Regions from separate parts of the Rhizobium sp. 05N430 genome, predicted to be linked through region 1. Evidence: riboswitches for the same ligand, from Rfam matches in the RefSeq annotation. Region 1 holds a riboswitch; the other holds the start of a gene.
What was found. Region 1 has a riboswitch for S-adenosylmethionine ahead of metA (homoserine O-acetyltransferase MetA). Riboswitches for the same ligand answer to the same signal wherever they lie in the genome.

Region 1 (4,169 bases):
AACCGTGCTGATATCGGTGTTTATGCGCTGGCGCTCGTTTTCCTCGCCTCTGGCGACGGTAATCGCAGGCATATTCTCGTTGGCGTGCATCAGCGAGAAGCGGAGTTCGGCTTCCTTGGAGAAGCGCTCGGCGTTGATCGGCACCAGCTTTCTGCCGACGATCTGGCTGAGGATCGACGCCGACGCGGCATAGAAGACGGCGGCCCAGACCATGTAGCCGGGGATGGCAAAGGAATAGGTGCGGAAGTGGAAGACGAAGCCGCTCGACAGTTCCCAGAGCACGCCGATGAAGCTGACGAGCAGAATCGTCGACTGGATGAGGCCGAGAACGAGGCCGGTGGTGCTTTCGGCGAGGTTGCGGGCATCCTCATGCAGGCGCTGGTCCGGATTGACGCCGATCAGCCCGCTTGAGGCGAGCCGCAGGGCCCGCTTGTGCTTCAGCCATTGATCGACCAGATCGCGGGTCAGGCCCTCGCGCATATAGAGCGCCGTCATCTGGTTCAGCCAGGCCTGGCCGACATTGAGAAGCAGCAGGGAGCCGGCGATCAGGCCGAAAATCTGAAGCTGATGGAAGAACTCGCCGACATCGCGCCGCTGCAGCGAATCATAGAACGGCGCGTTCCAGCGGTTGAGAACGACCTGACCGTAGGCCGTCGCCAAGATGACGAACATAAGGATGGCGGCGAGAGACAGGATCTTGCCGCGCACTTTCGAAGCCCAGAAGGCTAAAAACATCAATTTGAGGCGATAGCCGAGGCTGAGATCGTATCCGACCCTATCTTGCCGCTGGCCGACAGCCCCGCCTTTGGCGTCGTCCGTCATCATGCATTCCTGTACAGCATCATCCCTGATTAACATGGTAGCGCGTGCTGTCCATCAACAGATTCTACCAGTCATTAATGCGTGAGTTACCTAGCTCAAAGTGCAGGTTGCGAATCACGATTGATTCGCGGCGCTGTCAGCGCTATCTAGAGGATCGTGGTGATTTGGCCGGCCGGCTTGCAGCCACGTTAAATAAGTCGCTAAAGGGCCGCGTGCGGACCGGTAGCGATTCTTTTTTCGCCACCGGTTTTTTTATTTGCCGGTTGTCCTGTTCGATCGAGTGAATGCAATGCCCATCAAGATTCCTGACACGCTGCCCGCTTTCGAAACCCTCGTTCAGGAGGGTGTGCGGGTGATGACTGAAACAGTGGCTATCCGCCAGGATATCCGCCCGCTTCAGATCGGGCTTCTCAATCTCATGCCGAACAAGATCAAGACCGAAGTGCAGATGGCGCGCCTTGTCGGCGCCTCGCCGTTGCAGGTCGAGCTGTCGCTGGTCAGGGTCGGCAACCACAAGGCCAAGAATACCTCGGAAGACCATCTGCTGGCCTTCTACCAGACCTGGGAAGAGGTGAAGCATCGCAAGTTCGACGGCTTCATCATCACCGGCGCGCCGATCGAGCTGATGCCCTTCGAGGACGTCAACTATTGGAGCGAGATGCAGGAAATCTTCGAGTGGACGCGTACCAACGTGCATTCGACGATGAACGTCTGCTGGGGCGCGATGGCGGCGATCTATCACTTCCACGGCGTTCCCAAGCATGAGCTGAAGGAGAAGGCATTCGGCGTTTATCGCCACAAGAACCTGAAGCCGTCCTCGGTCTATCTCAACGGCTTCTCGGACAATTTCGAGATTCCGGTGTCGCGCTGGACGGAAGTGCGCCGCGGCGACATCGAGAAGGCGCAGGGTCTCGAGATCCTGATGGAATCAAACGAGATGGGCGTCTGTCTGGTTCAGGAAGAGACGAGCAAACGCCTCTACATCTTCAACCATGTCGAATACGATTCGACGTCGCTGTCGGACGAATATTTCCGCGACGTGAATGCCGGCGTGCCGATCAAGATGCCGCACAACTATTTCCCGCATAACGACCCGGCGCTGCCGCCGCAAAATCGCTGGCGCAGTCACGCGCATCTGCTGTTCGGCAACTGGATCAATGAAATCTATCAGACGACGTCCTACGACCTCAACGAGATCGGCACGAAAATCTGACGGCTTATCAATCTGTTGATGCTATGCTGCTGCCTTTGCCGCAGCGGCATTTCTTTTTTGGCATTGGCAGTTGCGGTTCGCGGCAAATGGGGGCAGTTTCGCTGCCGGATGCGAACAGATTTCAGGACGATGGTATAATGGCGGACGAGCTCAAGCGGGAAGTTTTCGGAACGACGAAAGACGGAGAAACCGTCTATCGCGTCGAGATCAAAGGCGGCGGTCTGACGGCCAAGATCATGAGCTGGGGCGCTGTCATCCAGGATCTCAGGCTCGACGGCCACGATGCCCCGTTGCTGCTCGGCTTCGACAAGTTTTCCGACTATCCGGCCTACTCCTCCTATTTCGGTGCGACGCCCGGGCGCTCCGCCAATCGCATCGGTGGTGGCAAGTTCACGCTGGACGGCAAGGCTTACCAGCTGGAGCTCAACGAAAAGGGTGTTTCGCATCTGCATGGCGGCAGCGATAACATTGCCAAACGCAATTGGACGATCGTCGAGCATGCCGTCGATCGCGTTGTCCTGAAGATCGTCGATCCCGATGGCCGCGCCGGCTATCCGGGCAATTGTACGATCCAGGCGACTTACCACGTTCACGGCAACGGCGAGTTCTCGATCGTCTATGAATCGACATCCGACCAGCCGACGCTCGCCAATGTCTGCCAGCACGCCTATTTCAATCTCGACGGCCGAGACGACGCGCTCGGCCACGACATCATGATCGCGGCCGATGACTATCTGCCGACCGACGAGCGCCAGATCCCGACCGGCGAGCTGCGTTCGGTCGGTGGCACGGCTTTCGATTTCCGCGAGATGGCGCCGATGAAGCGTTTCGAGGGATCGGAACAGGCGCTCTACGATCATAATTTCTGCCTGTCGAAGGAGCGTGTCGCCAAGCGCACCGCCGTGCTGGCCCGCAGCCTCAATTCCGGTGTCTCGATGGAAGTGCGGACGACCGAACCTGGCGTGCAGTTCTATGCCGGCTTCAAGCTGAATGTCGCGGTGCCCGGTCTGGACGGCCGCAAGTACGGACCGTTCGCCGGCTTCTGCCTGGAGACCCAGGTCTGGCCGGATGCGATCAATCACGAGGGCTTCCCGAATGCCGTGCTGCGACCGGGCGAGGTTCTGCGCCAGGAAACGGATTACATCTTCACCAAGAACTGACGCGTTCGATTTGATCGCTGGTTTTGCGAACCCTCGTGATCCGTCACGAGGGTTTCTTTTTTGCGGCGTAGATTCAGCTTGAAGACTGGTTCTAAATAGGTTCTAATGTATGCCTATGGATAGAACCAGTCTGATAGCAGAGCTGAATGCGCGCGGACTGCGCGATGAGGCCTCGACCGGACCGCTCTACAAGCGGCTGGCCCTGGCATTGACCGGTCTCGTTCAGGAAGGATTGCTGAAGCCCGGCGCTGCGCTTCCCGGTGAGCGCGATCTTGCTGAGGCCCTGAAGCTTGGGCGTGTCACGGTGCGCACCGCCTATCGCGAGCTGATGTCTTCAGGCGCGCTTGAATCGCGACACGGCAGCGGTACCTTCGTCTCGGCGCGTGTGGAGCGCATGGAGCAATCGCTCTGGCGGCTCTCGTCTTTCTCGGCCGATATGCGGTCGCGCGGACGTTCGCCGGCGGCAAAGATTCTGTCGCGGCAGATCAACCAGCCCTCGCCGGAAGAATCCTTTCTCCTCGGCCTCAGCCAGGATGAACCGGTGTTGCGGCTGGATCGCCTTCGCCTTGCCGATGGCCTGCCGCTCGCCATCGAGCGTGCCGTTGTCCCGGTCAAGTTCGTCGGCGAACAGGCGGGCGGCGAGGGTTCGCTCTATGACGCCCTGGCTGCCAACGGCCACAAGCCGGTGCGGGCGCTGCAGCGGCTGACGGCCGTGACGCTCGACCCATCCTCGGCCGCGATGCTGAACGTCAAGGCCGGTGCGCCGGCCCTGCTGATCGAGCGGATATCCCGCCTCGAGGATCAGCGCGTCGTTGAATATACCCGCTCGCACTATCGTGGCGATGCTTATGATTTCGTTGCAGAATTGAGAATTGGAGATGAACTATGACTGAGAACAAGTCGCTGATGCTGCAGGAAGCCGGCCAGTCGCCGGAGGTCGTGGCGACCCTGCTCGAAAAGGAAAAGCCGGCCTT
Region 2 (4,169 bases), on a different contig from region 1:
TGAGCAGCTGCTCGGCAAGGGCGTGCTGGCCTTCACCATCGATCAGGGTAAGTTTAGCCAGCCCTATCAGGGCATCGTCGAACTCGACGGTACCTCGCTCGAGGATATCGCCGGTGTCTATTTCCGGCAGTCGGAGCAGATCCCGACGCGTGTCCGTCTGGCGGCTGCCGAACTTCTCGACCGCGACAGCAGCGGCAAACCGCGGCATCGCTGGCGGGCAGGGGGGCTTGTCGCTCAGTTCCTGCCGGAAGCGCCCGAGCGCATGCGCCAGCCGGACCTGCATGGCGGGGATGGCGACGAGCTCGCGGCGGGCGTCAAGGAAGACGATGCCTGGGCAGAAGCCCGCGCCATGGTCGAGACCATCGACGCCGACGAGCTGACGGATCCGCTGGTCGGAACCGAGAGGCTTCTCTATCGCCTGTTCCATGAACGCGGCGTGCGGGTTTTCGAGGCCAAGCAGGTCTATGACCGCTGCAGCTGTTCGCGTGAAAAGATCGGCGGCGTTCTGAAGGGCTTTTCGGTCGAGGAAATCGAGGCCAGCCAGGAAAACGGCGAGATCGCCGTAACCTGTGAATTCTGCTCGACCACCTATCGTTTCGAGCCGGCGGAACTGCAGCCGGCCGAATGACGGTCAGTTCAGCACTCTGAGAAGGCCGGGCGAATCCAGGGAGAAGGCGGGTATCTCGACATCGAAGAGCTCGCCTTCGTCCGTTTCCATCTGGTAATGGCCGAACATCAGCCCCGATGGCGTATCGAGCGGGCAGCCGGACGAATATTCATAGGTATCGCCGGGCTCCAGCCGTGGCTGCTCGCCGACGACTCCAGGTCCCGTTACCTCGTCGACCACACCGTTCTGGTCCGTTATGTTCCAGTAACGGTTGACGAGTTTGACCGATAGGCCGGAATTGTTGCTGATGACGATGCGGTATCCCCAGACATAGCGATCGTCGTCCGGATCGGATTGCTCCTCCAGATAAAACGGCTCGACAACAACTTCTATATCGCGTGTGAGGGCCCGGTACATGCCTTACACCTTAGTCGGGATATCTTACTCGTATCTTATACGGCATTGGCTCCGTCAAGAAATGCCACCGTATCATCAGCCAAATACAGGCGATTGCACGCCGTTTTGATTGTTAATCCTAACATTCAAAGTTAATGACTCTAATAAAGCAGAGCTGACTGAAGCTTTAGGTGGGGCGGGCCGCCGGACCGGCAAGTCCGGCGGCTTACTGCTTAAGCCGGGATCTTCGACAGAGCCTGGGCGAAATCTTCAAGCAGATCGTCGGTATCTTCGATGCCTGCCGAAAGACGCACGGTGCCGGCCGAAATGCCGAGTTCGGCACGCGCCTCATCCGAGAGGTTCTTGTGCGTTGTCGTCGCCGGATGCGTGATCAGGCTGCGCGTATCGCCGAGATTGTTGGAGATCGTCACCACATCGAGTGCGTTCTGCAGCTTGAAGGCAGCTTCCTTGCCTCCCTTCAGCTCGAAGCAGACCAGCGTCGAGCCGCCGGTCATCTGCTTGGCGATGATGTCGGCCTGCGGATGGTCCTTGCGGCCGGGATAAATGACGCGGGCAACCTGCTTCTGCTCGGCCAGGAAATCGGCAATCTTTGCGGCATTCCTGGTCTGCTGGGCCACACGCAGCGGCAGCGTCTCGATGCCCTTCAGGAGCGTCCATGCGTTGAACGGCGACATGGCCGGGCCAGTATGGCGGAAGTAGTCGTGCAGGTGCTCGTCGATCCACGCCTTGTCGGAGAGCACGACGCCGCCGAGGCAGCGGCCCTGGCCGTCGATATGCTTGGTCGCCGAATAGATGACGATGTGAGCGCCGAGCTCCAGAGGCTTCTGGAAGAGCGGCGTCGCAAAGACGTTGTCGACCACGACCTTGGCGCCGACCTGGTTGGCGAGCTTGGCAACGCCGGCGATATCCACGATCTCGAGTGTCGGGTTGGTCGGGCTTTCCAGGAAGAACACTTTGGTCTTCGGCGTGATCGCCTTTTCCCAGTTTTCCAGGTATCGGCCGTCAACGAGCGTGCATTCGATGCCGTATTTCGGCGCCAGCGTCTCGACCACCCAGCGGCAGGAGCCGAAGAGGGCGCGGGCCGCAACGATATGATCGCCAGCCTTCAGCTGGCAGAGGATTGCAGCGGTGACGGCGGCCATGCCGGAGGCCGTGGCGCGTGCATCTTCCGCACCCTCGAGTGCGCACATGCGCTTCTCGAACATGTCGTTGGTGGGGCTGCCGTAGCGGGCGTAGATGAAGCCTTCGGTCTCGCCCTTGAAGCGGGCCTCGGCCGCCTCCGACGTGTCGTAGACGAAGCCTTGCGTCAGGTAGATTGCCTCCGACATCTCGCCATATTGCGAGCGCAGAGTGCCTCCGTGAACGAGTTGGGTTGCAGGGCGCCAGGACTTGCTCATGCCATCACCTCAAAAACAAAAAAAACCGGCCGCAAAAGCAGACCGGTTTCATACCCGGTCTTTTTAGCCACTTATTTAACGTGGCTGCAAGCCGACCGGCCAAATCACCACGGGATAAAGCTGCAATACTGCCGTTAGCTGCTTGCGTCAATTCCCCGTATTTGGTTTTGTCGGCCACGAACTATGGATGGAGCATGATGGCTCGCGAAACTGGAATTTTGGCCGACCGTGCCATTGCCGCGTTGTTTGAGACCGGCCGACTGATCTCCGAACGGGAACTCGACCGTGACCAGATCCAGCCGGCAAGCCTCGATCTGCGCCTCGGCGCCAAGGCGTTCCGGGTGCGCGCCAGCTTCATGCCTGGCCCTTCGCATCTGGTGTCGGACAAGCTCGATCGCCTGAGCCTGCATGTCATCGACCTCTCCGAAGGGGCTGTCCTCGAAACCGGCTGCGTCTATATCGTTCCCCTGATGGAGCGTGTCGATCTGCCTGCCGACATGTCGGCCTCCGCCAATCCGAAGAGCTCCACCGGCCGCCTCGATATCTTCACCCGCGTCATCACTGATTACGCCCAGGAATTCGACAAGATCCCGGCCGGCTATTCCGGCCCGCTCTATCTCGAAATCAGCCCGCGCACTTTCCCGATCGTCGTGCGCCGCGGCTCGCGCCTGTCGCAGATCCGCTTCCGTGTCGGCCATTCCATTCTCGGCGAACCGGACCTTCAGGCGCTGCATGACAGCGAGACGCTGGTGGCCAGCGCCAAGCCGAATGTCTCAGGCGGCGGCATTGCCCTATCGATCGATCTCGCAGGCGACAAGGAAGGCCTGATCGGCTATCGCGGCAAGCACCACACCGCCGTCGTCGATGTCGACAAGAAGGCCCAGCACGACATTTTCGATTTCTGGGAGCCGCTCTATAGCCGCGGCCGCAACGAGCTGATCCTCGACCCGGACGAATTCTATATCCTCGTCTCGCGCGAAGCCGTGCACGTGCCCCCGCATTACGCCGCTGAGATGACGCCCTTCGACCCCTTGGTTGGCGAATTCCGAGTCCACTATGCCGGCTTCTTCGACCCGGGCTTCGGCCACGCACCGGCGGGCGGTCGCGGCAGCCGCGCCGTTCTCGAAGTGCGCAGCCACGAGGTCCCCTTCATCCTCGAAGACGGCCAGATCGTTGGCCGCCTGATCTACGAGCACATGCTGGAAAAACCCGAAAGCCTCTACGGCTCCGGCCTCGGCTCCAACTATCAGGCCCAGGGCCTCAAGCTGTCGAAACACTTCCGCATCTGACCGCCTTGACACCGCCTCCCATCTGTTGGAAGGCTTCAGGCATGCGGGTGTAGCTCAATGGTAGAGCAGCAGCTTCCCAAGCTGAATACGAGGGTTCGATTCCCTTCACCCGCTCCAGCAACTTCAATAACTTAAGTATATCGGCGTTTCACTTGCGCGAGTCGGCTCGTGCTTTGGCAATCGCGCGGCTGGTTTCGAGCCCGTCGCCGCAGCTGTACTTTTTCGTCATTTTTCGGTCGTATGGGTGGCGAGATCGCTTGCTAGTTTCAACGATCCAGTAGCCTCGACTGTTTCGGAAACAGCTCCCGCTCGCGTGTCCATGGACCATACGTTACTGGGAACGCCGGCAGCATCGCGAACCTTCCGGAACTTCTCTGCGTATCGATTTCCCCCTAAAGGCTGTCGGTGGGTCAGGCGCAGATCCGGCCATTAACAAGGCGGCATTGGAAGCTGCGCTCG

Region 2: it holds a riboswitch for S-adenosylmethionine, as region 1 does, so the genes downstream of both, AC1DJO_RS09920 (O-succinylhomoserine sulfhydrylase) here and metA (homoserine O-acetyltransferase MetA) in region 1, are expected to answer to the same signal.

Annotation. Positions count from the first base shown of each region.
Region 1 is NZ_JBFTMO010000004.1:265,003-269,171, reverse strand. Features, by position in the region: gene AC1DJO_RS11770 (ABC transporter ATP-binding protein/permease) at 1-822, opposite strand, end outside; SAM riboswitch at 969-1,046, shown strand; gene metA (homoserine O-acetyltransferase MetA) at 1,112-2,035, shown strand; gene AC1DJO_RS11760 (aldose epimerase family protein) at 2,173-3,195, shown strand; gene AC1DJO_RS11755 (GntR family transcriptional regulator) at 3,311-4,084, shown strand; gene AC1DJO_RS11750 (SIS domain-containing protein) at 4,081-4,169, shown strand, end outside.
Region 2 is NZ_JBFTMO010000003.1:501,716-505,884, reverse strand. Features, by position in the region: gene AC1DJO_RS09930 (Hsp33 family molecular chaperone) at 1-628, shown strand, start outside; gene apaG (Co2+/Mg2+ efflux protein ApaG) at 632-1,024, opposite strand; gene AC1DJO_RS09920 (O-succinylhomoserine sulfhydrylase) at 1,237-2,421, opposite strand; SAM riboswitch at 2,464-2,542, opposite strand; gene AC1DJO_RS09915 (2'-deoxycytidine 5'-triphosphate deaminase) at 2,616-3,710, shown strand; tRNA gene AC1DJO_RS09910 (tRNA-Gly) at 3,754-3,827, shown strand; gene AC1DJO_RS09905 (hypothetical protein) at 4,154-4,169, shown strand, end outside.